Regions from separate parts of the Streptomyces sp. NPDC015032 genome, predicted to be linked through region 2. Evidence: riboswitches for the same ligand, from Rfam matches in the RefSeq annotation. Region 2 holds a riboswitch; each other region holds the start of a gene.
The links. A riboswitch is a leader RNA that binds a small molecule or an ion and turns the genes downstream of it on or off. The one in region 2 is predicted to bind glycine.
Positions count from the first base shown of each region.

Region 1: linked by a shared signal. The riboswitch ahead of gcvP (aminomethyl-transferring glycine dehydrogenase) and the one ahead of gcvT (glycine cleavage system aminomethyltransferase GcvT) in region 2 are both predicted to bind glycine.
Region 3: linked by a shared signal. The riboswitch ahead of gcvP (aminomethyl-transferring glycine dehydrogenase) and the one ahead of gcvT (glycine cleavage system aminomethyltransferase GcvT) in region 2 are both predicted to bind glycine.

Region 1 is NZ_JBIBVN010000023.1:111,525-121,568, forward strand. It holds partial or broken gene ACF08M_RS27705 (substrate-binding and VWA domain-containing protein) at 1-545, shown strand, start outside; gene ACF08M_RS27710 (glutamate-cysteine ligase family protein) at 598-2,103, opposite strand; gene ACF08M_RS27715 (hypothetical protein) at 2,588-3,181, shown strand; gene ACF08M_RS27720 (DUF5999 family protein) at 3,534-3,740, shown strand; gene gcvP (aminomethyl-transferring glycine dehydrogenase) at 3,828-6,713, opposite strand; glycine riboswitch at 6,907-7,003, opposite strand; gene ACF08M_RS27730 (PRC-barrel domain-containing protein) at 7,117-7,485, shown strand; gene ACF08M_RS27735 (DNA polymerase IV) at 7,410-8,870, opposite strand; gene ACF08M_RS27740 (MerR family transcriptional regulator) at 8,928-9,473, opposite strand; gene ACF08M_RS27745 (bifunctional nuclease family protein) at 9,714-10,044, opposite strand, start outside.
Region 2 is NZ_JBIBVN010000024.1:114,457-124,500, reverse strand. It holds gene ACF08M_RS28325 (L-serine ammonia-lyase) at 1-451, opposite strand, end outside; gene glyA (serine hydroxymethyltransferase) at 647-1,906, opposite strand; gene gcvH (glycine cleavage system protein GcvH) at 1,927-2,304, opposite strand; gene gcvT (glycine cleavage system aminomethyltransferase GcvT) at 2,374-3,510, opposite strand; glycine riboswitch at 3,651-3,748, opposite strand; gene ACF08M_RS28305 (AAA family ATPase) at 3,908-4,606, shown strand; gene ACF08M_RS28300 (enhanced serine sensitivity protein SseB) at 4,643-5,413, shown strand; gene ACF08M_RS28295 (enhanced serine sensitivity protein SseB C-terminal domain-containing protein) at 5,593-6,363, shown strand; gene ACF08M_RS28290 (ABC transporter permease) at 6,912-7,916, shown strand; gene ACF08M_RS28285 (ABC transporter substrate-binding protein) at 8,012-9,784, shown strand; gene ACF08M_RS28280 (ABC transporter permease) at 9,929-10,044, shown strand, end outside.
Region 3 is NZ_JBIBVN010000069.1:5,167-15,210, reverse strand. It holds gene ACF08M_RS39960 (SDR family NAD(P)-dependent oxidoreductase) at 1-649, opposite strand, end outside; gene ACF08M_RS39955 (SDR family NAD(P)-dependent oxidoreductase) at 679-1,362, opposite strand; gene ACF08M_RS39950 (APC family permease) at 1,359-2,864, opposite strand; gene ACF08M_RS39945 (hypothetical protein) at 3,179-3,343, shown strand; gene ACF08M_RS39940 (PucR family transcriptional regulator) at 3,408-4,886, opposite strand; gene ACF08M_RS39935 (MFS transporter) at 5,050-6,414, shown strand; gene speB (agmatinase) at 6,427-7,425, shown strand; glycine riboswitch at 7,535-7,630, shown strand; gene gcvP (aminomethyl-transferring glycine dehydrogenase) at 7,781-10,044, shown strand, end outside.

The sequences.
Region 1 (10,044 bases), on a different contig from region 2:
TGATCCAGGCCCTCAACCAGTTCACCCAGAACGACGAGATCGGGCTCTGGGAGTTCGCCACCACGCTCGACGGCGGCAAGGACTACCGCAGGCTGGTACCGACCGGCCGGCTCGGCGATCCGGCGAAGGGCGGCGGTACCCACCGCGAGAAGCTCACCGCGGCCTTCTCCGCGCTGCAACCGGTGCCGGGCGGCGCGACCGGCCTGTACGACACCACGTTGGCCGCCTACAAGGACGCGCAGGCGACGTATGTGAAGGGCAAGTTCAACGCCGTGGTGATCCTCACCGACGGCTCGAACCAGGACGACCGCTCCATCTCCCGCAGCGCCCTGATCGCGGAACTGAAGCGGATCGCCGACCCGGAGCGTCCGGTACCGCTCCTCGCCATCGCGGTCGGCCCCGAGGCCGACCGCGAGGAGGTCGACGAGATAGCGAAGGTGACCGGCGGCGGAGGTTACCAGGTCACCGACCCTGCCGACATCCAGGCCGTCATCCTGCAGGCCGTCATGACGGCCGGACAGAGCAACCACACCGCCCGGGAATAGCGTTCCGCGCGGACGGGAACGGCGGCGGACACCGGCGGACGCCCCGACGGGGTCACTGCGCTGGGACACCCGTCGGCCAGTTGTGGACGGGTTCGCCGCTGTGCATCAGTTCGGCGTACCGGCGGGTGGTCGCGGCCAGTGCGGCATGCCGTTCAAGCCCGGCCTCCCGTGCCCGGTGGTAGCTGTCCACCTGCCAGGACGCCCCGTTCACCCGTCGTCTGCAGCGCTCCTCGATGACCCCGAGGTAACGGTCGCGGTCCGCGGACTCGATGTTCCAGGCATCCAGCCCTGCGGCAGCCAGCGGCAGCAGTTCGTCCCGTACGAGCTTGACCGCCGGCACCCGGGTCAGCCCGCCCGACCGGCCCGGACGCGGCCAGATCAGCTCCGCGTCGATGCCGTGGCGGCAGGCGGCGTCGAAGTTCTCGGCCGCCGCTGCGAACGGGAGCCTGGTCCACACCGGACGGGACTCCTCGGCGAGCGCCCGCACGAGCCCGTAGTAGAGCGCGGCATTGGCGATCACATCGGTGACGGTGGGACCGGCGGGCAGGACCCGGTTCTCCACCCGCAGATGGGGTACGCCGTCGGCCAAGCCGTACACAGGCCGGTTCCAGCGGTAGACCGTACCGTTGTGGAGCACCAGCTCCTGCAACTGCGGCGCGCCGCCCTCGTCGAGCACCCGCAGCGGTTCCTCCTCGTCGCAGATCGGCAGCAGCGGGGGGAAGAAGCGCAGATTCTCCGCGAAGAGCTCGTGCGCCGAACCGACCCACCGCTCACCGAACCAGGTCCGGGGCCGCACCCCCTGGTTCCGGAGTTCGGGCGGTCTGGTGTCCGTGGCCTGCTGGAAAAGCGTCGGCCGCGTTTCCCGCCACAGCTCCCTGCCGAACAGGAAGGGTGAGTTGGCGCCCATGGCGATCTGGACCCCGGCGACGGCCTGGGCCGCGTTCCATACGGCCGCGAAGCGCGCCGGTGTCACCTGCAGATGCAGCTGAACCGATGTGCAGGCGGCCTCGGGGGTGATCGAGGAGGCGGTGCAGACCAGTCGCTCGACACCGTCGATATCGAGGGAGAAATCCTCGCCCCGCGCAGCCACCATTTGATCGTTCAGCAGTGTGTAGCGGTCCGCCTTCGAGAGGTTCGCGGCAACGAGGTCCGCACGTCCCAGGGTGGGCAGAATTCCGATCATCATGATCCCGGCATCGACCTCGCCCGCCTTCCGGTGCGCATATCCGAGGCCGGCCCTGAGCTCTTCGGCCAGCTGATCAAAAACACGCCCGTCCAGGTGGTGCGGGACGATGTTCACTTCCAGATTGAACATCCCGAGTTCGGTCTGGAAATCACGGCTCGCGATCCGAGGGAGCACCTCCCCATTCATCATCTTCGGCATGCCGTCGGCGCCTGCCAGATTCAGCTCGAGCTCCATGCCCATGAGGTTGCGGGGGCGGTCGAACCTCCGCTCCGCCAGGAGCCTCTCCATCCCCTCCAGGCACTGGTGGAGCTTCCTCCGGTACCTGTGCCGATCGGACAGATCAAAGGCGCCCGCCACGACCTTCTCCCCCATCGAAGCGTCCCTCCCTCGAGTGGGCGGCCCGCGGCCCAGGCCGCTCGCGTCACGATCGATAATGCCCAGACGCGGTGATCCATAACGCCCCACGATCGCCACGCACCCAGTAATCTGTGGACGGCTGTCCGGGGCACATTCCGTCGGCATGGCGCAGTCCGCGGTTTTCCGCCACCCGAAGCGTGATGAAAACGCCGACGAGTTTCGGCCGACCGCGTCGATGGAAAAATCCCTGGCAGCGGCTGCGCCGATGACGACGAATCAGCAGAATCCCCGCATAATAAAGTCTTGATACCGCCTTGTTGGCAATAACTGCGACGACTAGTGGAAACACTGTGTGAACACGTGTCGTATAAACTTCGCAGACGAGGCAGAGAGTCGACGCACCGGCCCAGTCACCGGCCGCCTCTGGCCCCGCACGCCGACAGCGCCGTCTGCACCCGCCCACGCATCACCGTGTCTCCGAAGTGAGAGGCGACCCACTATGCCGCTGCATGTTCCCCCGGCTCCCGCGCCCGCTCTGCGCAGCGTCCTCGCGGCACTCGGTTCACCCACCGCAGTCCGCGAGGCCCGCACACCGGCTCTCCGATCCGCCCAGGGACCGCTGAGCCCCGAACTCCCGCTCCCCGTCCATGTACTGGAGCGGATCGGCCCGAGCGAGCTCGCGCCCGCCACCCGGCTCGCCGCGTGGCGGTTCGTGATCCGCAGCTCGGAGCAGGCAGTCGCCGCGGCGGACACCATGCTCACCCCGGACGGCTGGGCCTTCTCGCACTTCTTCGAGGGCCCCTACATCGCCTCGACCGAACTCGCTCTGCGCCAGGCCGAGACGGTGACATCTCAGTACCAGCCACGGCTGCTGTCCATTCCGGAGCTCTACATGCTGGCCCTGTGGCTGCACGCCGACGCCAATGCCGACGCAGCCGACGGGGCACTCGCTCCCGCCGATCTCCTCGTACCACTGGCTCCCGCACCACCGGGCATCGCGGCACATAGCCCGCACCGGGTGGCCGAACTGCTCCGCGTGATGACGCTGCGCATCACCCCGGGCCCCGGGCCCCTGCTCGGGTCGCCGGCCTGACAGCGGCCGCACCCGGCACCACCGCACCGTGCCCCGCCACCGACTCCCGTGGCGGGGCACAGCTCTGCGCGGCACCGTGCTGAGGACCACGGCGCGCGCGGGCGCACATCTCACCCATCCGGACTAGCCCGGTCCGGCCACCCCGAACCACCCGAAGTGACAGTGCAGTTGCGGTGAACCGACCGGCCGGGTGACGCGTCCTCGGAGTAAGAAGAAGTGCTGCCGCGAAATCCCTGCGGATTGACGCCCGTGGGGCAACACTGGGACCGGACCGATCGATACGCGGGGGGCGGCCGTGAACACTTCGTCAAGCCGCAGGACATTCACTACAACGCAGCGAAAGAACCCACCCATGTGCCAGCATCAACCACCATGCCCGACCGCCGACTCAGCCGACCGGGAGGCCGCCCGTCTGACGGCCCACCACCCGGAACAGGGCTGGAGCCTGCTGTGCAACGGCGTCCTGCTCTTCGAGGACACCGGTGAGCTGCTCCCGGACGGGCAGATCATCGCCCCACACCGGCCTCTGGAGACCGGCCGAGTGGCGAAGGCTGCCTGACCCCGGCCTGAAGGAACTGGGGCCGGCCCGGAGACTTCTCCGCACCGGCCCCGACGCATGTCCGCGTCACGCCCTGCCGTTCGTGCCTCAGTTGTCGTACTCGTCCAGCGGAGGGCAGGAGCAGACGAGGTTGCGGTCACCGAAGGCACCATCGATCCGGCGCACCGGCGGCCAGTACTTGTCGGCGGCCGAGACACCGGCCGGGAAGACCGCCACCTCGCGGCTGTAGCCGTGCTTCCACTCCCCGCCCAGCATCGCCGCGGTGTGCGGAGCGTTGCACAGCGGGTTGTCGTCCGCGCTCCACTCGCCGGAGGCCACCTTCTCGACCTCGCCGCGAATGGCGATCATCGTGTCGCAGAAGCGGTCGAGCTCCGCGAGGTTCTCGCTCTCGGTCGGCTCGATCATCAGCGTCCCGGCGACCGGGAACGACATGGTCGGCGAGTGGAAGCCGTAGTCGATCAGGCGCTTGGCGATGTCGTCGACGCTGACGCCGGTGGCCTTGGAGATCGGCCGCAGGTCCACGATGCACTCGTGTGCGACCAGCCCGGCCGGGCCGTTGTACAGAATCGGGTAGTGCGGTTCGAGACGCTTGGCGATGTAGTTGGCCGCGAGCACGGCGACCTGCGTCGCACGCTTCAGGCCCTCACCGCCCATCAGGCGTACGTACGCCCAGGAGATGGGAAGAATGCCCGCCGAACCCCACGGCGCGGCCGAGATCGGCCCGACACCGGTCTCGGGGCCCGCTGCGGACTGCAGCGGGTGGTTCGGCAGGTACGGCGCGAGGTGCGCGCGCACACCGACCGGGCCGACGCCGGGGCCACCGCCACCGTGCGGGATGCAGAAGGTCTTGTGCAGGTTCAGGTGCGAGACGTCGCCACCGAACCGGCCCGGCTTGGCGAGCCCGACCAGCGCGTTGAGGTTGGCGCCGTCGACATACACCTGACCGCCGGCGTCGTGCACCTCGGCACAGATGTCGGCGACGTGCTCCTCGAACACGCCGTGCGTCGACGGGTACGTGATCATCAGCACGGCGAGCTCGTCGCGGTGCTTCTCGATCTTGGCACGGAGGTCCTCCGTGTCGACCTCGCCGTCGTCGGCCGTCTTCACCACGACGACCTTCATTCCGGCCATCACGGCGCTGGCGGCGTTGGTGCCGTGCGCGGAGGACGGGATGAGGCAGACGGTCCGCTGGTCGTCACCGTTGGCCCGGTGGTACGCCCGTACCGCCAGGAGGCCCGCAAACTCGCCCTGCGAGCCGGCGTTCGGCTGGATCGATACGGCGTCGTAGCCGGTGACCTCGGCGAGACGCTCCTCCAGCTCACGGATGAGGGTGAGGAAGCCCTGCGCCTGCTCGGCCGGCGCGAAGGGGTGCAGCGCGCCGAACTCGGGCCAGGTGACCGGCTCCATCTCGGTGGTCGCGTTCAGCTTCATGGTGCAGGATCCGAGCGGGATCATGCCGCGGTCCAGCGCGTAGTCCCGGTCGGCGAGCTTGCGCAGGTAGCGCAGCATGGCCGTCTCGGAGCGGTGCTGGTGGAAGACCGGGTGGGTGAGGATCTCGTCGGTGCGCAGCAGACCCTCGGGCAGCACGTCGGCGGCCGCGGCGTCCAGCGCCTCGATGTCCCCGTCGGTGCCGAATGCGGCCCAGACGGCGGCGATCTGCACCCTCGTGGTGGTCTCGTCGCAGGCGAGGGAGACCAGGTCGGCGTCGACGAGCCGCAGGTTGACACCGCGCTCGCGGGCGTCGGCGACGATGTCGGTGGCCTTCCCGGGGACGCGCACGGTGAGGGTGTCGAAGTAGGTGCCGGTCACGACGTCGATGCCGGCGGCGCGCAGACCCTCGGCCAGGATCGTCGCGTAACGGTGGGTGCGCCGGGCGATCGTCCGCAGCCCGTCCGAGCCGTGGTAGACGGCGTACATCCCGGCCATGACGGCGAGCAGCACCTGCGCGGTGCAGATGTTGCTGGTGGCCTTCTCCCGGCGGATGTGCTGCTCGCGGGTCTGCAGCGCCAGCCGGTAGGCCTTGTTGCCGTCCGCGTCGACGGAGACACCGACGAGGCGGCCGGGCAGGCTGCGGGCGAACTTCTCGCGCACGGCCATGAAGCCGGCGTGCGGTCCGCCGAAGCCCATCGGCACACCGAAGCGCTGCGTGGTACCGACCGCGATGTCCGCGCCCAGGTCGCCCGGCGAGGTGAGCAGGGTCAGGGCCAGCAGGTCGGCGGCGACCGTGACGACCGCGCCGAGCTCGTGGGCCTGCTCGATGACGGGCTGGATGTTCCGCACGGCCCCGGAGGCGCCCGGGTACTGCACCAGGACACCGAAGACACCGCGCTCGGCGACCTCTGCGGGAATGCCAGCGGAGAGGTCCGCGACGACGACCTCGACACCGGACGGCTCGGCGCGGGTCTCGATGACGGCGATCGTCTGCGGCAGGGCGTCGGCGTCGACCAGGAAGACGCCGTTCTTCACCTTGCCGACACGCCGCGAGAGCGCCATGGCCTCGGCGGCCGCGGTGCCCTCGTCGAGCAGGGAGGCGCCGGAGGTGGGCAGGCCGGTCAGTTCGGCGACCATCGTCTGGAAGTTGAGCAGCGCCTCCAGGCGGCCCTGCGAGATCTCCGGCTGGTACGGCGTGTACGCCGTGTACCAGGCGGGGTTCTCCATGACGTTGCGGAGGATCACCGGCGGGGTGAAGGTGCCGTAGTAGCCGAGCCCGATCATCGGGGCCAGCACCTGGTTGCGGTCGGCCAGGGCGCGCAGCTCGGCGAGGACCTCGGCCTCGGTGCGGGCGGCCGGCAGCCGGAGTGCCTCCGCGCTCTTGATGACGTCGGGCACCGCGGCCGCGGTCAGCTCGTCCAGCGAGCCGTAACCGACCTGGGCGAGCATCTTCGACTGCGCCTCGCCATCGGGACCGATGTGGCGCTCTTCGAACGGAATGCCCTGCTCCAGCTGGGAGAGCGGGGTGCGACGGGGGGTCATGGTGGAGGCCTCCTGGTCTTCACGACCTGCGAGGGGCACCACGGCGCGGGTGCCCGAACGGCCTCCCCCTCTGTCATCTCAACCTGAGAGCTTCACCGGCGCGCCCTGCGGCGTGCCGGTTTTCACCGTCGGTGAGGAAGGGAACCGTACCGGCACTCGGCCGCACGGAGCCCGCCCTGCTTTCCAGAGTGACCTCGTCCGTGCGGTACGTGGGCCTGAGAGATTCCGGGGAGGATTTGCTCCTTCGGCGCCTCCGGATTCGCTCCGGAGGACTCTCCCGCACGGGGTCAGCAGCCGTCACCAGCCTACCAGCGGGGTTCATGGCGGAATTCTCGAGTGGCCAACCCCCCGGATCTGCACTTTTGTAGAGCTTGTGGAGTAGCCGCGACCAGTGGGAGGGATCGTGCAGACCGACATCGATCCGCGCAGCCTGATCGGCCGCAAGGCCTTCGACCGCAAGGGCACCAAGATCGGAACCGTGGACGAGGTGTACCTCGACGACGCGACCGGTGTGCCCGAGTGGGCGGCCGTACGCACCGGACTCTTCAGCCGGGACGCTTTCGTCCCGCTGGAACCCAGCGAGTTCGTGGAGGATTCGCTCCGCGTTCCCTTCGACCGCGCACTGATCAAGGACGCACCCGACTTCGGCGTCGGCCGTCATCTCTCGCCGGAACAGGAGCTCCAGCTCTACCGGCACTACGGACTGGACTCCCCGTCCGAGGAGACCGGCCCGGACAGGGACTTCGGCAGACTTGCCGGCCAGGACGAGTAGTCCACCGGGTTCCGCACCAGCGGCAGCGGATCGGCCGGATGCAGCTCCGCGTCGTCGATCCGGAACGTACGCACTCGGCCGGGCACCGACCCCGGCTCCTCGAACCGCACCGTCACCCGGCCGATACCGCTGCCCTGCACCCAGCCGTGGCCGTGGACGTCATGGCGTACGTCGTGTCCGGCGGGCCAGCGCCGCGCGGCGAGCTGCTCTGCGGGCTCGGGGGGCTCCTCCCGCGCACCGCCCGCCGGCTCGTCCCCCTCGTCACCCGCCTCCGTCGCTTCTTCGACCGTCTCCCCCGTCGCGGCCCGTTCACCGGCGGCCTGCGCGAAGAGGTCCTCCTGTGTGTAGTCGGCGAGCCCCGTGACGCCCACGCCGAGGAGCCGTACGCCTCCGGTGGTGTCCACGGCCTCCAGGAGCCGTGCGGCAGCCTCCCGGACCACGGTGGGGTCGTCCGTGGGCCCACGGAGCGTCTCGGACCTCGTGAGGGTGGAGAAGTCGTACCGGCGCACCTTGAGCACCACCGTCCGCCCGGACCGCCCCGCTCCCCGCAGCCGCTGTACGCATCGGTCGGCCAGCCGCTCCACCTCCGTCCGGACCCGCACCCTGTCGTGCAGGTCCGTGTCGAAGGTGTCCTCGACCGACACTGATTTCGCGTCCCGCTCCGCGACCACGGGCCGGTCGTCGTACCCGAACGCCATGCGGTGGAGAGAGCCGCCGTGCGCCTTCCCCAGCAGGCGTACCAGCTCCGCCTCCCCGGCCTCGGCCAGGTCGTTGACCGTCGTCATCCCGGCGCGGCGCAGATGGTCCGCCGTCGCGGGCCCGACGCCGGGGAGGATCCGTACCGGCATCGGCGCGAGCAGCTCCCGCTCCGTGCCCGGTTCGATGAGCACCAGCCCGTCCGGCTTCGCCTGCTCCGAAGCGATCTTGGCCAGCATCTTGGAGCCGGCCAGCCCGACCGAGCCGGTGAGCCCGGTGACCGCCTTGATAGCGGTACGCAGCTGCTCACCGATCTCCAGCGCGGAAGCCGTGTCATCGGCCGCCCCACCGGCTTCCAGGTCCACGAATGCCTCGTCCAGGCTCAGTGGCTCCACCAGCGGGGAGAGCCGCCCCAGCAACTCCATCACCTGGTCGCTGACCATCCGGTACAGCAGGAAGCGGGGCACCAGATAGGCCGCATTGGGGGCGAGCCGCCGGGCCTGTGCCATGGGCATCGCCGAGTGGACCCCGAAGCGCCGTGCCTCGTACGACGCCGTGGCGACGACTCCGCGGGGGCCCAGCCCGCCCACCACAACCGGTTTCCCGCGCAGACTGGGCTTCGCCGCCTGCTCGGCAGAGGCGTAGAAGGCATCCATGTCCAGATGCAGGATGGTGGGCGCGGCTCTCACATCAATCGATGCTGCCCCATGGCACTGACAATTGCCCCGCCCTGCTCTCCGTCCCGGTCAGCCGGCGCGGTTGCGCCGTCGCGCGAGCTCATCGGCGGGGTTGTTCCCGACCAGCGTCTCGCCGGTGTCCACACGTTCACCGTGCAGCTGCGACAGCGCGACGTCGACGTCCTGCCACACCACGCCCACGGCGATGCCGAAGACCCCTTGGCCGCCCTGGAGCAGTTTGACGACCTCGTCCGGCGAGGAGCACTCGTAGACCGTCGCCCCGTCGCTCATCAGCGTCATGCGCTCGAGATCCTGGAACCCGCGGGCCCGCAGGTGCTGAACCGTGGTGCGGATGTTCTGCAGAGCCACCCCCGTGTCCAGGAAGCGCTTCACGATCTTCAACAGGACGACGTCCCGGAAGCTGTAGAGCCGCTGTGTGCCCGAGCCGTAGGCCGGACGGACGCTCGGCTCGACCAGCCCTGTGCGTGCCCAGTAGTCGAGCTGCCGGTAGGTGATCCCCGCAGCCGCGCAGGCCGTCGGCCCGCGATAGCCGATGTCGTTGGCCGATGCCACGCCGCCCCCCGCCACCGCCGCCGGTTGAACCGGTTGCCTGATGGTGTGGCCGGCTGTACTCCCCTGCTGCGGATACGGCCCACCTGCTGCCGTACCGTCGCCGCTGCTTCTCACGCCGACCTCCGTCCTTGACCTGCCATCTCGAAGGTAGGCAGTCACTCGGGGTGCGTCAACGATCGCCACACTCGGCACGCCGAGTGATAATCACCCTGAGGGTGGTTTCCCGTGACTCGCGAACGGGAAAGGCTTGTCGAATGCGCTGACGGCGCCCTCGCAGAACGGTCACTGACTGTTGGTACCGAAGTCCTCCGGTGAGATCTGATCGAGGAACTCGCGGAACTTCTCCACCTCATCCTCCTGCTCGTCGGGGATGGCGATGCCCGCATCGTCGAGCACCCCGTCACTGCCGTAGATCGGCGTTCCGGTGCGCAGCGCGAGCGCTATGGCGTCGGACGGCCGCGCGCTCACCTCCACCCCGCTGGCGAAGACCAGCTCCGCGTAGAAGACCCCTTCCCGCAAGTCCGTGATGCGGACCTCGGTGAGCTCCTGGCCGACGGCCTCGAGCACATCCTTGAAGAGATCATGGGTCAGCGGCCTGGCGGGAGCCATGCCC
Region 2 (10,044 bases):
CGCCGCCGACCGAGTAGTAGGTCTTCTCCAGCAGCGTCGAGCCGTCCCGGTCGAAGGCGAAGAGCGTCATGCCGTTGGCGTGGTACGGGAGGGCCTTGCGGCGGTGCAGGATCAGCTGCTCGTCGGCGTCGAAGCCGATCTCGTGCATGCCGAGCAGGCTGATCCGGCCGGTGGTGCGGATGCGTTCTATCCGGTCGTCGGCGGACTCCACGTCGACGGTGCGGGGCGACTCGCCCTCCAGGCCGAGCAGGACCGCCTTGGGGGTGCCGTGGCCGTGACCGGTCGCGCCGAGGGAGCCGTACAGCTCCGCGCGTACGGAGGCGGTGTGGGCGATGAGGCCCTCGTTCTTCAGCCGGCGCGCGAACATACGGGCGGCGCGCATCGGGCCGACCGTATGGGAGCTGGACGGGCCGATGCCGATCGAGAACAGGTCGAAGACCGAGATGGCCACGGAAGACTCCTCAGGGTTGGTAGACGTCGTCGTCTGCCGGGTGATGCGGTACGGACCGGTCGGTCCGAAGAACAGCGGGGACAAGGGGTGGGGCACCGCGCTCACTGCCCAGTGTGCGCGGTGCCCCGCCCGAAAGGTGCCGAACTGTGTCCCGAATTACGTCCCGGACCACTTCGGGACGGTCTGTGCGCCGGACTACTTCAGGCCGGGGTACAGCGGGAACTTCTCGGCCAGCGCGACGACGCGGGCCTTCAGGGCCTCCGCGTCGTAGGCCGGCTTGAGGGCCGACGCGATGATGTCCGCGACCTCGGTGAAGTCCGCGGCCTGGAAACCGCGGGTGGCCAGGGCCGGCGTACCGATCCGCAGACCCGAGGTGACCATCGGAGGCCGCGGGTCGTTCGGGATGGCGTTCCGGTTGACCGTGATGCCCAGCTCGTGCAGCCGGTCCTCGGCCTGCTGGCCGTCCAGCTCGGAGTTGCGCAGGTCGACCAGGACCAGGTGGACGTCCGTACCGCCGGACAGCACGGAGACACCGACCTCGGTGACGTCCGGCTGGACCAGGCGCTCGGCGAGGATGCGGGCGCCGTCCAGGGTGCGCTGCTGGCGCTCCTTGAACTCCTCGGTCGCCGCGACCTTGAACGAGACCGCCTTGGCCGCGATCACGTGCTCCAGCGGACCACCCTGCTGGCCCGGGAAGACCGCCGAGTTGATCTTCTTGGCCAGCTCCTGCGTGGACAGGATGACACCACCGCGCGGACCGCCGAGGGTCTTGTGCGTGGTGGTCGTGACGACATGGGCGTACGGCACCGGGTTGGGGTGCAGACCCGCGGCCACCAGGCCCGCGAAGTGCGCCATGTCGACCATCAGGTACGCGCCGACCTCGTCCGCGATGCGGCGGAAGGCGGCGAAGTCCAGCTGGCGGGGGTACGCGGACCAGCCGGCCACGATCAGCTTCGGCTTGGACTCCTTGGCCAGGCGCTCGACCTCGACCATGTCCACGACACCGGTGTCGTCGACATGGTACGGGACCACGTTGTAGAGCTTGCCGGAGAAGTTGATCTTCATGCCGTGGGTCAGGTGACCGCCGTGGGCCAGGTTCAGGCCCATGATCGTGTCGCCCGGCTTCAGCAGCGCGAACATCGCGGCGGCGTTGGCCTGCGCACCGGAGTGCGGCTGGACGTTCGCGGCCTCGGCGCCGAACAGCGCCTTGATGCGGTCGATGGCGATCTGCTCGACGACGTCGACGTGCTCGCAGCCGCCGTAGTAGCGGCGGCCGGGGTAGCCCTCGGCGTACTTGTTGGTGAGGACGGAGCCCTGGGCCTCCATGACCGCGACCGGAGCGAAGTTCTCCGAGGCGATCATTTCGAGGGTGGACTGCTGACGGTGGAGCTCGGCGTCGACGGCGGCGGCGACGTCGGGGTCCAGCTCGTGGAGGGATGAGTTGAGAAGCGACATCAGGTGGTCCCTTGGGGTCTTTAGTTGCCGGAGAACTCGGTGTACTCGTCTGCGGAGAGCAGGTCCTTCGGCTCCTCCGCCATACGTACCTTGAACAGCCAGCCGCCCTCGAACGGAGCGGAGTTCACCAGCGACGGGTCGTCCACGACGTCCTGGTTCGCCTCGGTGACCTCACCGGTCACCGGCGAGTACAGGTCGCTCACCGACTTGGTCGACTCCAGCTCGCCACAGGTCTCGCCCGCGGTCACGGTGTCACCGACCTCGGGGAGCTGGGCGTAGACGACATCGCCGAGCGCGTTGGCGGCGAACTCGGTGATACCGATCGTGGCCACACCGTCCTCGACGGCCGACAGCCACTCGTGCTCCTTGCTGTAACGCAGCTGCTGGGGGTTGCTCATGACCTGAATTCTCCTGTACGCGGGGGAGTGCTGATGAACGGTGGTCTTACGGTGTGAGACGCGAATGCGTCACTTCTGACGCTTGTAGAACGGCAGAGCCACGACCTCGTACGGCTCGTGGCTGCCCCGGATGTCCACTCCGACGCCCGCGGTGCCGGGCGCGGCGTGTGCGGCGTCCACGTACGCGATGGCGATCGGCTTGCCCAGGGTGGGCGAGGGGGCGCCCGAGGTGACCTCGCCGACGACCTCGCTGCCGGTCCCGCCCACGGCGACAACGGGGTAGCCGGCGCGGGGCACGCGGCGGCCCTCGGCGATCAGTCCGACCAGCTTGCGGGGCGGGGCGGCCTCGGCGCGCTCGGCGGCGGCCCGCAGGGCCTCGCGGCCGACGAAGTCGCCCTCCTTCTCGAACTTCACGACCCGGCCGAGACCGGCGTCGAACGGGGTCAGCCCGGTGGTCAGCTCGTGCCCGTAGAGCGGCATGCCGGCCTCCAGGCGCAGCGTGTCGCGGCAGGAGAGCCCGCACGGGATCAGGCCGCGCGAGGCGCCCGCCTCGGTGAGGGCCTTCCACAGCTGCTCGGCGTGGACGGGGGCGACGAACAGCTCGAAGCCGTCCTCGCCGGTGTAGCCGGTACGGGCGATCAGTGCGGGGACACCGGCGACCGTGCCGGGCAGACCGGCGTAGTACTTCAGCCCGTCCAGGTCGGCATCGGTGACGGCGGCCAGGATGGCGGGGGACTCGGGGCCCTGGACGGCGAGCAGCGCGTACGCGTCGCGGTCGTCGCGCACCGCGGCGTCGAAGCCGCCGGCCCGCGCGGTCAGCGCGTCCAGCACGGTCTGGGCGTTCCCGGCGTTGGCCACGACCAGATATTCGGGGGCCGCGTCCTCTCCGAGGCGGTAGACGATCAGGTCGTCCAGGATGCCGCCGTCCTCGGCGCAGATCATCGTGTAGCGGGCGCGGCCCACGGCGACGGTGCCGATGTTGCCGACCAGCGCGAAGTTCAGGAAGGCCGCGGCCTCGGGGCCGGTGACGGTGATCTCGCCCATGTGCGACAGGTCGAAGAGACCGGCCCTGGTGCGGACCGCGTTGTGCTCGTCGCGCTCGCTGCCGTACCGCAGGGGCATGTCCCAGCCCGCGAAGTCGGTCATGGTCGCGCCCAGCGAACGGTGCAGGGCATCGAGGGCAGTGAGACGGGGGGCGGTGCTCATGGATGTGGCTCCCGGGGCATGACGACGAGGACAATCCCTCCCCATCTGTCATCGGAACCTGAGAGGTTCGCCGAGAGCCCCCGAAGGGTTCGGCTTGCACCTTGGGTGGGGCCGCGGAGCGGCCCGCTTTTCAGATCTGCCTCATCCACGCGGTACGGGGCCTGAGAGATTCAAGGGAGGAACTTGCTCCTTCGGCGCCCGGCACATGCAGTGACCGGAACTCTCCCGCGCGGATTCAAGCGGCCTTTATGGAGTTGGCCGGGTCATCATCGCACGCATCGCGCCGGAGTGGGGCCCCGGTCCCTCACAGGAATCAGCGGCGTGGACGGTTGTGCTGCATTACCTTTTCTTTACACTTCAGGGGCATGTGTGGGGTGACCCGACAGGGGGAGGGGCGATGACGCTGCAGCGGTACGCGACGACCACGGAGGCCGCGCACGGCGCGATGCCCGCACAACCGGGGGCACCGGCCACCGGTACGCCCCGTCCGCACACGCCCGTGGTGCGGGACCTCCGGGAGCGGGCCGGGCGCAGCCCGCGCAGCCTGCGCTTCGGCGCGGGCGACGTGGTGGTGGTCTCCGGGCTGCCCGGCAGCGGCAAATCGACGCTCATCCGGCGGGCGGTGACGACGGCCCACGCCATCGACTCCCAGGACACCCGGGACCACTGGGCGCGGATCGTGCCCCGGTTACTCCCGTATGCCGTCTACCGCCCCTTCGTCCGCGTCGCCCACTACCGGAGGCTGTGGCGGGTGCTGCGCTCCGGTGAGTCCGTCGTCGTCCACGACTGCGGAACCCAGGCATGGGTACGCGGCTGGCTGGCCCGTGCGGCGCGGCGCCGGGGCCGGGTGCTCCACCTCGTCCTGCTCGACGTCACGCCACGTACGGCGAGGGAGGGCCAGCGGGAGCGCGGGCGCGGCGTCTCCGGATACGCGTTCGCCCGGCACCGCAGGGCGGTGGGAAGGCTGCTGCGGGACGCCGGGACCGGCCTGTTGCCGCCCGGGTGCGCCTCGGCGGTGCTGCTGGACCGCGCGGCGGCGGGGCGGCTGGACCGGATCGCTTTCGCCGACGCACAGGGCCCGGGAGCCGGACGTTAACCTTCTGCCGGAAGGCTCGGGGAAGAAGGGGAAGCAGTGGACATTCCGGCGCAGGGCCAGTCCCATCCGCAGGGCGGATGGCCCGCCAATGAGCTCGAAGAGGTGCTGATGGCCTCGGTGGGCAGCCCGGAGGCGGGCGGACGGCTCGTCGAGGTGCTCGGGCGCAGCCAGGTCTGGGTGCCCCTGCCCAACGGCGGCGGACCCGACTCCCCCGACCTGGACCTGCCGACGCTGGAGATCGAGGGCGCCGCGTACGTTCCCGTGTTCAGCTCCGAGCAGCAGTTCCTCAGCTGTGTCGGTACCTCCATGTCCTTCACCGTCGCGCCCGCCCGCGAGTTCGCCCGCGGACTGCCCCCGCAGCTCGGTGTGGCGGTGAACCCGGGCGGCGCCGTCGGGATGCCGCTGCCGCCGCCCGCCGTGGCCGAGCTCTGCCGCGCCGGACGCACCCCGCTGGACGGACCGGCCGGCGGAGGCCGCGTCCGGCTGTACGAGCCGGACTGGAAGGAAGAGCCCGTCGACTTCCTCGCCGCGGCGGCCGGCGAGTTCGAGGAGAGCGGCGTCGTGCGCACCGCCCGCCGGACCCTGGCCAGCATCGAGGGCGGTGAGCCCGTCCTCTTCATCGGTGTCGAGCTCTCCACCTGGGAGGGCGCCGACCGCACCGCCCCGATGGACGCCCTCGGCCGTGCGCTCGGCCGCGTCGAGGTGCCCTGGCCGGTCAATCTGGTCCTGCTCGATGTGGCGCAGGATCCGGTCGGGGACTGGATGCGGGAGAAGCTCCGGCCGTTCTACCAGCGCGCGGGCGAGTAGCACCCGGGACGGCGCCCGCGGACGGCTCCGGAGTGGATCACTGCGCCGGCCCGAGGCGTCAAGTCGGTGTCAGGACCGGCGCATAAGCTGGTTTGATGGCTGGTGCCACGGCATCATGCCGCACCCGTGTGCCCGGGAGCGGCGGGCCGACACAGTGGATCGAAGAGGGGCGGGACCAGGTGAGTGCGTCAGGCACCGCGGCGGCCGGGCAGGTCGAGCACATGCTGCGCCAAGTGACGCCCGGGCGCTACGACGCGTACGAGGCGCTGCTGCAGGCCCTCGCGCACGACCGGATCTGGATGCTCCTCTGGCACGGCCAGGCCGGCTCGCCCGACGCCCAGTACGGGAACATGGAGGTCGACGGCCTCGGCTACGCCCCCTGTGTGACCTCCGCCCAGGAGCTCTCGGTCAGCGGCTGGAACCGGGCCCACGAGCTGGTCACCGGCCGCGACATCGCCCGCGCCCTCTTCCCGGACCGCTGGGGCATCTGGCTCAACCCGCATGCCCCGGGCGGCGGCGTGGGCATCCCCTGGCTGGACCTGCGCCGGATCGCCACCGGTCTCGACCGGATGCCCGCGGGTCCGCTCCGGCTCACCGAGCCCGCCATCGAGATCCCGCAGTTCTACGCCCTGCTCACGCAGAACGCCCATCGCACCCCCGCGATCCGCTCGCTGCGCCGTGCCTGGGTGCAGCCCGCGCTCGGCGTCCCGTATCTCGCCATCGGCCTCGATCTCTACGACACGAGCCAGACCTCGGTCGACGCGGTGCGCGCGATGATGCAGCAGTCGATCGGCGCGGTCCCGGACGGGCTGCCCGTCTCCACGGTCGCGATGTCCGACGAGTACGACCCCGTCGCGATGTGGCTGCGCGCCAACACCCGCCCGTTCTACGACCGCGAGGCCCACGCCCCGGCGGCCGGCTACGGCTACCCGCCGCAGGGCGCGTACTGAGCCTGCCCGCAGCGCAGCCGTAGATACCGGAGCCGCCCGGGAAGCAGCCGTCCGCCTCTCTGCGCCCGGAATGCAGGTGTACGTGCCAGGTGTGCCGGGAATGCATGCGTACGGTCCTGATTCCCGGAACGCGACGAACTGGTACGGCACCAACTCCCGGATCCCCGACCGCTTTGCCGACTCCTGCCGTGCGCGGCCGCGCTTCCGTGCGCTTCGTGGGCCCCTGTGCGGTTCCATGCCCCCATGTCCGGGATTTCCGTGCTGGGGATGGCTGATGGTGAATGCGGGGTGAATCTGTTCCCGTGCCCTCTTCCAGCTCAACTGACCAGTGTTCGGCGGGCGTTCACATCCGTCCGGATAACGGAACACCCCTGACCGCATCACGGTTAGGCATCCATTCGCCTGACGGTATGGCTACCTCGCGCAACAGCAATGAAGACTCCCGCACCAAGGGCGTCCTGCCGCCTCCGCGTACGACTGACTGATCCGCGCCGCCACGGCGGCCAGTTCGGCCCGGCCACCGCCGGTTGAGAGGGGTCCTTGCCACGATGACGGCACCATTGCACGAGCCGACCACGGAAGCGGACCCGATCGCGACCGGTGGTCCCGCGGCCGAGTCCGGGACGAAGAAGGTCGAGGGGCGCTCCCTCAAGCAGATCGCCTGGAACCGCCTCAAGCAGGACAAGGTCGCTCTGACGGGTGGCATCGTTGTCCTCGTCCTGATCGTGGTGGCGGTCTTCGCGCCCCTCATCGTGGGCCTGCTGGGGCACCCGCCGAACGACTTCCACCAGGACAAGCTCGACCCGCTGACCAATCTCCCCACCGGCTCCCTCGGCGGTATGAGCGGCGACTTCCTCTTCGGCGTCGAGCCCAACAAGGGGCGCGACGTCTTCAGCCGGATCGTCTACGGCGCCCGGATCTCGCTCCTCGTGGCGTTCCTGGCGGCCCTGGTCGCGGTGGCGCTCGGCACGCTCTTCGGGATCATCGCCGGATACTTCGGCGGCTGGGTGGACGCGGTGATCAGCCGGGTCATGGACGTGCTGCTGTCCTTCCCGCAGCTCCTGTTCATCATCTCCCTCGTCTCGGTCCTCCCCGACGATCTGCTCGGCCTCTCCGGCAGCGGGGTGCGCATCGCCGTACTCGTCGTCGTCATCGGCTTCTTCGGCTGGCCGTACGTGGGACGCATCGTCCGGGGCCAGACGCTCTCGCTGCGTGAGCGCGAGTACGTGGAGGCGGCGCGCAGCCTCGGCGGCGGACGGGCGCACATCCTCTTCCGCGAGCTGCTGCCGAACCTGGTGGCACCGATCACCGTCTACGCGACGCTCATGATCCCCACCAACATCCTCACCGAAGCGGCCCTCAGCTTCCTCGGCGCGGGTGTGCGGCCGCCCACGGCCTCCTGGGGCGGCATGCTGCGCGATGCCCTGGAGACGTACGAGCACGACCCGATGTTCATGGTCTTTCCCGGCGTGACGATCTTCATCACCGTGCTGGCCTTCAACCTCTTCGGGGACGGGCTGCGCGACGCCCTGGATCCCAAGGGGACCCGATAACCCACGACTTGCCCCTGCCGCACTGTCAGGTGGCTCTTCCCATGGTTCTCCGGCAAGCAAAGGCCTGGGACCGCGATCTCGGAGGTTACGAGAAAATGTCCACAGTTACCTCGAAGCGACGGCTCACCGCTGGTGCGGCCCTCGTGGTCGCGGCGCTGATGACCACCACCGCGTGCGGCGGCGATGACAGCGGCAACGGCGACGGCAACTCGAAGGCCGCCGGGTTCAACGCGGCGTTCAACAAGGTCGCCAACCCGTCCACCAAAAAGGGCGGAACGCTGAGGATGGTCGGCAAGCAGGACCTCGACTCCGCCGACCCCCAGCGTGCCTACTACGGCATGGCCTGGGACTTCATGCGCTTCTACACCCGCCAGCTGGTCACGTACGACACCAAGCCCGGTGCCGCCTCCACCAAGCTGGTCGGCGACCTCGCCACCGGTCCCGCGGTGATCTCGGACGACGGCAAGACGTACACGTACAAGCTGCGCCCCGGCATCACCTGGGAGGACGGCTCCAAGCTGACCTCCAAGGACGTCAAGTACGGCATCGAGCGCATCTGGGCGACGGACACCATCACCGGTGGGCCGCAGTACCTGAAGCAGACGCTGGACCCCAAGAGCGAGTACAAGGGCCCCTACAAGGACTCGTCGCCGGACAAGCTCGGCCTGAAGGCGATCGAGACGCCGGACGACAGCACCATCATCTTCAAGCTGCCCAAGCCCAACGGTGACTTCGAGCAGTTCCTCGCCATGCCGTCCGGCACGCCCGTGAAGGCGTCGGAGGACACCAAGGCGAAGTACACCCAGCGGCCGTTCTCCTCGGGCCCGTACAAGTTCGAGTCGTACAAGCCGGGCAAGAACATCGTCCTCGTCCGCAACGACAAGTGGCAGAAGTCCTCGGACCCGGTGCGCGCCGCCCTCCCGGACAAGATCACCGTGACGATCTCCGCCAACCTGGAGGAGAACGACAAGAAGCTGATGGAGGGCGACTACGACGTCGACCTCAACGGCACCGGCATGACCCAGTCCGGCCGCGTCACCGCCATTCAGAAGCACAAGGGCAGCGTCGACAACATGCTGACGTCCTTCGTCCGCTACGTCGCCCTCGTCCACACGGCCAAGCCGCTGGACGACGTCCACTGCCGCAAGGCCGTCTTCTACGCCACGGACTTCGCCGGCCTCCAGCAGACCCGCGGTGGTGAGATCGCCGGTGGCGAGATCGCCAACAGCACGCTGCCGACCTCCATCAAGGGCCACAGCGACTACGACCCGTACGGCATTCTCGCCCGCAAGGGCAAGCCGGACGCGGCCAAGGCCAAGGACGAGCTGAAGCAGTGCGGTCACCCCGACGGCTTCTCGACCAAGCTCACCGCCCGTAACAACAACCCGGGTGAGGTCGACGCGGCCGAGGCGTTCCAGGAGCAGCTCGGCAAGGTCGGCATCAAGGTCGAGGTCGACCCGATCGACGGTGCCGAGTCCTCCAGCATCACCGGTTCGCCGGCCGTCGTGAAGAAGCGCGGCTACGGCATGACGATGAGCGGCTGGGGCCCGGACTTCCCGTCCGGCCAGGGCTTCGGCCAGCCGCTGTGGGACAGCCGGTTCCTGTCGGACACCGGTAACTACAACGAGTCGCAGATCAAGGACCCGCAGATCGACAAGCTCTTCGACGACGCGATCGCGCAGACCGACCCGGTCAAGGCCGGCGAGGTCTACAAGGCTCTCGACAAGCGGATCCTCGACCAGGCCGACTGGATGCCCTTCCTCTACGAGAAGAACATCACCTGGCGCGGCGACCGGCTGACGAACGTCTACATGTCCGACGCCTACAGCGGCCGTTACGACTACGTCTCCCTCGGCGTCGTCAAGTAGTCGCTGCTGTAGCCAACAGCATTTGCAGTCAACCCGGTTGACTGCCCCACCGCCGCCGAAACCCGCCAGTCCGAAGGGCAGGTGATGGCCGGGGCGGTGGTCGGGAACCCTACGAGGTTCCCGGCCACCGCCGGGCCGCGCACAGTGCTTGCTTATCTCATCCGGCGCCTGTTCGCCGTAGTCATCATGGTGCTCGTCGTACTGCTCGCGACCTTCACCATCTTCTTCATGCTGCCCAAGTGGGCGGGTCAGGACGTCGC
Region 3 (10,044 bases), on a different contig from region 2:
CCGCGATCTCCTCGGGTCGCCCGATCCTGTGAGCGGGGATCTGCTCGGCATACTCGGCATGCATCTGCTCCAGCGTCAGCCCGGCGTCCTGCGCGTCGACGCTGAGCTGCGGGGTGTCCGTGATGCCGGGCGCGACCGCGTTGACGCTGATCCCGGCCGGGGCGAGCTCGCGGCCGAGCGCCTTCGTCAGACTGATCAGGCCCGCCTTCGACGAGGCGTAGGCGGTGGCGTTGGGCCAGCCGACCACACCCCACTCCGAGGCGGTGATCACGATATTGCCGCCGCCGCGTCGCTTCATTCCCGGCAAGGCCGCCTGGATGCAGTGGAACGTGCCGGACAGGTTGGTGTCGACGTTGCGCCACCAATCGTCGGCTTCGTGGTCCACGAACGGCAACATCGTCATGTATGCCGCATTGCAGACCAGCACGTCGATCGCGCCGTGCTGCTGCTCCACAGCGGCGAACGCAGCGCCGACCTCGTCATGGCTCGAGACGTCGGCGACGACCGGGAAACCACCGATCGAGTCGACCACGGCTGTCATGGCATCGGTCTGCTCGCGGCCGTTGACACCGACCCGGGCGCCTTCAGCGGACAGCCGCTCGGCGATGGCCTTGCCGATGCCCTGGGTGGCACCGGTGACGACGGCCACCCGGCCGTCCTGGTGTCGTGGCTGGTTCATCAGATCACCGCTCCCATGTTGGGGGAAATCACTTCGCCGACGCAGAATCCGCCCTCGTCGACAAGGAACTGGATGACCTGCGCGATCTCGTCGGTCGTGGCCAGTGCGCCGGCAGGCAGCGCAGCGACATACTCGGGGGTCCGCTGCGCGGCCGGCAGCAGTGGTGTGTCGGTCGGTCCGGGCGCCACGGCGTTGACCCGTATGCCGTGGGTGGCGACCTCCGCAGCGAGGCTGCGGACGAAGCCGATCATCGCGCCCTTGGCGGCGGCATAGTGTGCCTCGCTGTCACCACCGGTGATGCCGAGCTCGGACGAGACCGCCACGATGGTGCCGCTGCGCCGCTCGATCATGTCGGGCAGCACGGCACGGGAGACGTTCGCGAGTCCGCCGAGGTGTACGCGCAGCATGCGGCTCCAGCTCTCGGGGGTGATGTCCTCGAGGCGCACGATCTCGTAGTGGCCGGCGGCGCTGACCACCGCCTCGATCGGGCCGAACTGTGTCCGTACCCGTTCGATCGCGTCAGCCACGGACTGCGGGTTCGCGACGTCACACTGCAGGACGCTTCCGTCGTCCGACGGGGTGAGGTCGAGCCCGACCACGGTCCAGCCCGTCTCGGTCATGACGGCGCGGGTGGCGGCGCCTATTCCCGACGACGCTCCGGTCACAACTGCTGTGCGTGTCACTGTGCCTCCATCTGAGTTCCAGCCATTCCCTGAGCGCCGGCCACTTCCTGGACTCCCGTCAGCTCGACGATGCCGCGTTCACCGACCGGCTCAGTGATCTCGTTCCGTCGCGTGCTGTAGATGACGGCTCCGATCACACCGAGGGCGACCAGGCTGATGACCATGCTCCAGTTGATGAACCACGGCTGGCCGGCCTGCGTCCGCGGCCACAGCACGTTGATGACTTCGAAGGCGAGCCACACCGCGGCGGCGTAGGTGACCGGCGCACCCCAGCGGCCGAGCGAGAAGGCGCCGGGCCGCCACTTGCCGGTCAAGCGTGCCAGGGCCGCGGCGAACACCGGGACGGCGAACGCGAGGTAGGGACCCAACACGGAGAAGTTGACCAGGATGTTGTAGAGATCGGAGCCGGCGAAGAGCAGGAAGATCACTGCGACCACTGCCGTCAGGCCGATCGACCGAATAGGCATCCGCTCCGGTCCGGTGAGCTTGGACAGGAATGTCGCTCCCGGCAGCGCCTTGTCACGGGCCATGCCGTAGACCGCCCGCGAGACGGCCGACTGGACGGCGAGGAAGGCCGACACGAAGCCGATGACGAACATGATCAGCAACGGCTTGGCGATGCCCGACCCGAGTTGGGCGGTGAGGGTCTGCGCGACCGGGTCGCCCGACTGGTCGGTGAGCACCTTGGCCAGGTCGGGGATCGCGAGTATGACGGCGGCGGCGGAGTACATCACCACGATGCCGACGAGGAGCAGGGCGGCGACGATGGCCTTCGGCACGTTGTGCTCCGGTTCCTCCACCTCCTCGGCGATCGATCCGGCTGACTCGAATCCGAGGAACGCCCAGCCGACGAACGCAATCGCGATGAGCATGGTGCTGAGCCCACTCCCGTGATGGCCGGGGAGGCCGTCGAAGAGCGTCGAGACCGGGTTGACCCGGTGGAAGATCAGCAGGACGGTGCCGAGCACGACCGAGCCGACGAGCTCGCAGATGATACTCGCGACGATCATGACCTTGAGCAGCTGTCGTCCGATCATGTTGGCGGCCGTGCCGAAGCCGATGATGATGATCGAGGTCGCGGTCACGACCCAGCGGTTGCTCGACCCGACGCCGATCGCTTCGAGGAGGAAGCCTGCGGCGCCGTACGCGAGGGTGGAGAGGGTCAGCGTCAGGCCCCACATGTAGGCCCAGGCAGCGGTCCAGCCCCAGGACGTGCCGCGTGCGTGGCGCGCCCACTGGTAGACGCTGCCGGCGAAGGGCCAGCGGGAGGCGAGTTCACCGAACACGAGCGCGACGAGCAACTGCCCGCACATCACGATCGGGAAGGCCCAGAAGAAGCGCGGCCCGGCGCTGAACAGGCCGAGCGCGAAGATGGCGTACAGCGCGACGATCGGTGAGATGTCGGCGAATGCCAGGGACAGCGCTGCGCGGAAACCGAATCCGCGGTTCAGCCGGTCGTGATCGTGCGCGTGACTTTGGGTGTGGCGGTCTGTCTGGTCCACGGTGGGTCCTCCAGGGGCGAGGCCTTGGTGGGGCAATCTTCGAGACGAAGCACCGTGGACTGAATACGTCAGCTGGATAAACTTGGCGGCTCAGGTTGGACGATCGTATAGGAGCCGATCGACGATACAGGTGGCCGAACTGTCTCGGGCCTTGCCCGGACGAGCTGCGCCAAACTGAACCGCGGTTTCCATATGTCCCTGATCGAGCCGTGCGAAAACGCGCTGCTGCTCCGAATGATCGACACGCTGGGGGACCACCCGATAAGCCGCCGCATCACCCGCTCGTTGTCGATGCCGCCGCCAACGTCCCGCTTATGGTGAGCGAACACCGCGCGCTCTTCGGGGCGGCCCAGGCGTGTGACGAGGAGCTCCTCGTCCGCCTGGCGGCGGAGCACGTGTACACGGGTTGCTGGGAGACGCTGCCGGAGGACAGCGACATCGCGCTACGGCCCCGGCCGGGCGACGACGGGCCGCGCTGAGTCCGCAGGCGCCGTCCTCCGCGCCGGGCTCCCGGCCCGGTCGGCAACCACATGGGCCCTCTCCTCACAAGGCTTTCAGGGCGAGCCATAGCGTGGCCAGGTCACCGGTGTCGGCGACCCGCTTCCCGGTCAGCTGCTCGATGCGCCGAACGCGGTAGAGCACCGTTTGCCGGTGGACGTGCAGAGCCTGGGCGGTCCGCTGCCAGGACCTGCCGTTCTCCAGGAACACCCGCAGGGTCATGAGCAGCTCGTTCGCCTGCTCGGACGGCAGTTCGAGAATGGGACGCAGCACGCGATCGACGAGTGCCCGCGCCTCGGCCGGATTACGTGGACCGAGGAGTGGGCTTGCGTCTGCGTACCGCAGCAGTGGAGTGCCTTGCTCCTTCGCGATGTCGAGTGACCACATGGCCTCCCTTGCCGCATCGACCATGCGGTCAGGGCGGATGATCAGGTCACTGACACCAGCCCGACCGCCCTGACCGAGAGCCTGCACGAGCACCTGCAGAGCAGCGCTGTCGGGCAGAAGCGTGAGCGACGTGCCGGCGCGGTGCACCGTGACATGACTGACGGCCGAGCGCCACAGTTTGAGGTGCGCGCTGGTGACCAGATCCGGGTCGTCGTCGTTCCACGCCGCCACGCACACCGCCTCCTCGAACCGCAGGCCGAACTCTTCCAGTCGGCGCTGAGCCACGGCCGGCGCCAGGTGTTCATCGAGGATCTGGAGCAGCAGCTCCGCACCTCTCCTGCGGTCGTGCTCGATGGTCAGGCGGGCCTGGGAGAGCGCCAGCGCGCACACCGTCGCGGCGTGCTGCAGGAGGATCGCGTCCGGCTGCTCGGTCTGCTCGGGCAGGACGACGAGGACCGCGTCCGGATGAGTCGGTACGTCGACCATGAGTGCGCGACGCTCTTCGCCGAGACGGACCGCGATGACGCCGGCGCGGAGCTTTCCGCGACGCTCGGCCACGGCGCTGCGGATCTCTTCGGGGAATGGAGCCACGCCCGGGTACCAGTCGTAGCCGGTGGCCCGGTCGCACACCCTGACGTCGCAGCCGAGCTCGCGCGACAGCACACCCGTGAGCGCCTTGAGTCCGGCGCTCTGCGAGGAGATCTGCTGCAGCGCCTGGTAGATCCGCTCGGTCCGGATCAGACGTTGGGACTGTTCCAGAAGGGTCGCCTCGGCGACCGCGCGGGAGATCGCGACGAACGGCATGGGGAAGGAGATCCAGAGCACCGGAAAGCCCAGTTCTTCGCTCGTCCGCGCCAGCCGCTTGGTCAGCGGCGGAGCGTACATCTGCTCGCCGATGGCCAGCGCAGCCGCACCGTGCTCGACCAGCTGCCGGACCAGCTCCTCCTGGCCCGACGCGCTCCGGGGGATCGGCATGCCGTTCGTCATGAGGAGCTCGCCGCCGGCCACCCAGCGCCACGGCTCGGGCAGGTCGGTCGTATGAGTCCACGAGATGGGCCGGTCCAGTGCGCCGGCCCCTGAGTGGAGTCTCAGGCGCAGGTGTGGCATTTCGAGCAGCTCGCCCACGGTTATCGGCATGGGTCCACCCTACGACCGGCCTGACCGACCGCATAGCAGCGTTGTGCGGATGTATAAGCGCGGGCGGGAACTTTGAGCGCTCTGGGTCTGCTCGACCGCTGGTCACACGGCATACATCTGGACGCAACGTTTCCGCATGGTCGCCGCGAGCCAAGGACCTTCCGTGACTGCGAGATCGAACCTCATTGACGACGCTCCACTGACGCGCTTCCACAAGAAACTGACCGCCTACTCCTCGGGCGGACCGTTCATCGACGGCTACGCGATCGCGATTGTCGGTGTCGCCTTCGCGACGCTCACCCCGGCCCTCGACATGACCACGGCCGACAAGGGCCTGGTCGCTGCCGCAAGTCTGGTCGGGATCTTCTTCGGTGGGGCGGTCTTCGGATACGTCACCGACAAGATCGGCCGGCACATCATGTACATCGCCGACCTCGCCGCACTCGCGCTGTTCTCCATCCTGTCCGCCTTTGCGAACGAGGTCTGGCAGCTCGTGCTGCTCCGCTTCCTCCTCGGCGCGGCCATCGGTGCCGATTACCCGATCGCCACGTCCCTGCTGGCGGAGTACCTCCCGCGGCGGTTCCGCGGCCGGATGCTCGGTGCCACCTTCGTGGTCTGGGCACTCGGTGCCGCGGCGGCGTACGTCGTGGGCGTGGGCCTCGAGGGGCTCGGCGTGAACGCCTGGCGCTTCATGCTCGCCAGCCCGGCCGTGTTCGCCCTGGTGACCTTGTTCCTGCGGCTCGGTACGCCGGAGTCGCCACGCTGGCTGCTCAGCAAGGGGCGTGTCGACGAGGCCGACCGGTCGATCAAGAAGGTCTACGGTCCGCAGTACGGCGTGGCGGACCTCGCCGAGGAACCGACCCCGGCGAAGACCAGCTACACCACGGTGTTCCGCTCGCCGTATCTCAAGCGCACCCTGTTCGTGGGCGTCTTCTGGACCGCCCAGGTGATTCCGATGTTCGCGCTCTACTCGTTCGCCCCCGACCTGCTGGCGGGCATGGGAATCACCGGCAACACCTCGGAGATCTTCCTCGCCGCGCTGTTCGTCATCGGCGGCATCCCCGGACTCTGGCTGGTCGAGCGCATCGGCCGTCGGGCGTTGCTGCTCTGGTCCTTCGGGATCATCGCGGTAGCCCTGGCCATCCCCGGTCTGGTGCCCGGACTGCCGACCTGGGTCTCCTTCGTCTCGATCTGTGTCTTCGCGCTCGCCTCGGGCGGCTCCAGCTTCCTCGAGGTGGTCTACCCCAACGAGCTGTTCCCGACCGAGGTCCGCGCCACCGCCGTCGGCGTGGGGACAGCCATGTCCCGCATCGGGGCAGCCGCGGGCACCTACCTGATGCCGTTCGCGCTGGCCAAGAGCCAGAGCCTGCCACTCCTCGTCGGCGCCATCGTGTCGGTCGTCGGGCTCCTGATTTCGCTGGCCTGGGCAACCGAGACCCGAGGCCGGTCGCTCAGCGACACCGCCGCAGGCGCCGGCAACCCGGCCTATCCCGCTGCCCCCTCCCTCACCACCACCGTTCCGAACTGACTGGAGACTGTGATGAACCACGACAACCGACCCTCCCCGATCGGAGCCCTGGACGCCACGAAGGTCCCGCGCTTCGCCGGCCCGGGTACCTTTGCCCGGATCCCCGACATCGGCTCGGTCAGCGACTACGACATCGCGGTCCTGGGCGTGCCGTTCGACGGGGGTACGTCGTACCGGCCGGGCGCCCGCTTCGGACCGATGGGCGTCCGTCAGGCATCGCGTCACCTGCGCCCGAAGTTCCACGTCGAGCTCGACACCGCACCGCTCGAAGCGCTCCAGGTCGTCGACGCCGGTGACGTTCCCTGTACGCCGTTCAGCATCGACGAAGCGGTCGCCCAGATCGAGGGCTACGCCCGCGACGTCGTGGGACAGTCCGACCGGCGCATCGTGAGCATCGGCGGTGACCACACGATCGCGCTGCCCATGCTGCGCGCGGCCAAGGACAAGTACGGCCCGGTCGCGCTGGTCCACTTCGACGCGCATCTCGACACCTGGGACACCTACTTCAACGCTCCGGTCACGCACGGCACGGTCTTCCGCCGGGCCTTCGAAGAGGGCCTGCTCGCCGAGGACAAGTCCATACATCTTGGCATCCGTGGACCGATCTACGACCAGATGGACCTCGTGAACGACAAGGCGTTCGGCTTCCGGGCGATCCGTGCCGGAGACCTCGACGTCATCGGGATCGACGGGGCGGTGGACGCCGTACGGCGACGCGTGGGCGACGCACCGGTGTACGTCTCGATCGACATCGACGTACTCGACCCCGCGTTCGCGCCCGGGACGGGTACACCGGAGATGGGCGGGTTCAACAGCCGCGAGCTGTTGCGTCTGCTCCGCAGCCTCGACGGGCTCAACATCATCGGCGGTGACGTGGTCGAGGTCGCTCCGGCCTACGACCACGCCGAGATCACCTGCGTCGCTGCGGCCACCGTGGTGTTCGACCTGGTCACGCTCATGACGAAGAACCAGGTGGCCAGCCCCGTACCGACGGCCGCGGACCACGCCTGATTCCGGGCGCGACTCAGCGGACACCAGGGGCCGTCAAGGCGCTGACCCGCCTTGACGGCACCACCGCCTGACCTCGCGGTCAGGCTCGACAACTCAACATCGCGCCGCTCGAACCGAAGCGGGAGAGCCCTCGCTCATCCTTGGCGAGGCGCCGAAGGAGCAACTCTCCCCAGAATCTCTCAGGCACAACTACCGCTTCGGCGAGGCGACTCTGGAAAGTCAGGACCTCATGTCCTGCGCCCACGGTGCAAACCGCCGGACCCGGTGGTGAAGCTCTCAGGTACCGATGACAGAGCGGGGAGGTCATCCGTCCACGGCGCCGCGTCCGCGGTGTCCCTCCAAGGAGCCTCCCACCATGACCCCACCCGATTCCCGCGCGTCGGGCGCGTTCGCCACCCGGCACATCGGCGTCAGCGACGCCGACCGCGCCAAGATGCTGGCCGAAGTCGGCTGTCCGACGCTTGCCGGCCTGATCGACGCCGCCGTCCCGAGCGGCATCCGCAGCACCTCCGGCCTGAACCTGCCCGCCGCGGCCACCGAGGCCGAGGCGCTCGCCGAGCTGCGCGAGCTCGCGAGCCGGAACACCGTGGCCGTCCCGATGATCGGCCTGGGCTACCACGCGACCGTCACGCCCGCGGTAATCCGGCGCAACGTGCTGGAAGACCCGGCGTGGTACACCGCCTACACGCCGTACCAGCCGGAGATCAGCCAGGGCCGACTGGAGGCGCTGCTCAACTTTCAGACCATGGTCGGCGACCTGACCGGGCTGCCGACTGCCAACGCGTCGCTGCTCGACGAGGGTACGGCGGTGGCCGAGGCCGTCACGGTGATGCGCCGCGTCGCGGGGAAGGGTCGGCGCCGCGTCCTGGTCGACCACGACACCCTGCCGCAGACCCTTGACGTGCTGCGCACACGGGCGGCCGCCGTCGGCATCGAGGTCGTCGAGATCGACGTTGCCGAGCCGCTGCCGGAGGACGGTTTCTTGGGGGTGGTGCTGTCCTACCCCGGCTGCTCGGGCGCGGTCCGTGACCTGCGCGCGGTGACCGCCGCGGCACAGGCACGCGGGGCGCTCGTCACCGTGACCGCCGACCTGCTGGCGCTCACCCTGCTCGTGCCACCGGGCGAGTACGGCGCCGACATCGTCGTGGGGTCGTCCCAGCGGTTCGGTGTCCCCCTGTTCTACGGCGGGCCGCACGCCGGGTTCATCTCGGTCCGCGAAGGGCTCGAACGTCATCTGCCCGGCCGGCTCGTGGGCGTGTCCGTGGACGACGCCGGCCGGCCGGCGTACCGCCTGGCACTGCAGACCCGCGAGCAGCACATCCGGCGCGACAAGGCGACCTCCAACATCTGCACGGCGCAGGTGCTGCTCGCGGTGGTCGCGTCGATGTACGCCGTCTACCACGGTCCCGACGGACTGACCGAGATCGCCCGGCGGACGCACCGGCACGCCGCGCTCGTCGCCGCGGGTCTGCGTGCGAGCGGGATCACGCTGGTGCACCGCGAGTTCTTCGACACCCTGCTGGTGGCGGTTCCGGGTCGCGCCGAGGAGGTCGTAGCGACCGCGCACGACAAGGGCCTGCGGCTGCGGCTGGTGGACGGCGACCGGGTCGGCATCTCCTGTTCCGAGGTCACCACGGACGAGCACGTCCGCCTCGTGCTCGACGCCTTCGGCCTGGCCGGCGGCGGCCTTGACACCCTGACGCCCGACGTCTCGGCGGTGCTCCCGTCGGAGCTGCGTCGTACCTCCCCGTTCCTCACCCACCCGGTCTTCCACCAGCACCGCTCGGAGACCACGATGCTGCGCTACCTGCGCAAGCTCTCCGGCCGTGACTTCGCGCTGGACCGCGGCATGATCCCGCTCGGGTCCTGCACGATGAAGCTCAACGCGACCACGGAGATGGAGCCGCTCAGCTGGCCCGCGTTCGCGGACCTGCACCCGTTCGCCCCGGTCACGGACGCGGCCGGATACCTGGCCCTGGTCGCGCAACTCGAGGCGTGGCTGGCCGAAGTCACCGGTTACGCCAAGGTCTCCATCCAGCCGAACGCCGGATCGCAGGGCGAGCTCGCGGGCCTGCTGGCTATCCGCGCCTACCACCGGAGCAACGGCCGGGCCGAACGCGACGTGTGTCTGATCCCGGCGAGCGCTCACGGCACCAACGCCGCCTCGGCCGTCATGGCTGGGATGCGCGTCGTCGTGGTGGCGTCGCGGCCCGATGGCACGGTCGACCTCGACGACCTCCGGTCCAAGTGCGCGAAGTACTCCGACGAGCTGGCCGCGATCATGGTGACCTACCCCTCGACGCACGGCGTCTACGAGGAGAGCATCACCCGGCTGTGCGAGCTGGTGCACGAGCACGGCGGACAGGTGTACATCGACGGCGCCAACCTCAACGCGCTGCTCGGGGTTGCCAAGCCCGGTGAGTTCGGTGGCGACGTGTCACACCTCAATCTGCACAAGACGTTTTGCATCCCGCACGGCGGCGGGGGACCGGGCGTCGGTCCGGTCGCGGTGGCGGAGCACCTCGCGCCGTACCTGCCCACCCACCCGCTGCACCCCGACACCGGGCGCCGCGACGGGATCGGGTCGGTGAGTGGCGCGCCGTTCGGTAGCGCCGGCAT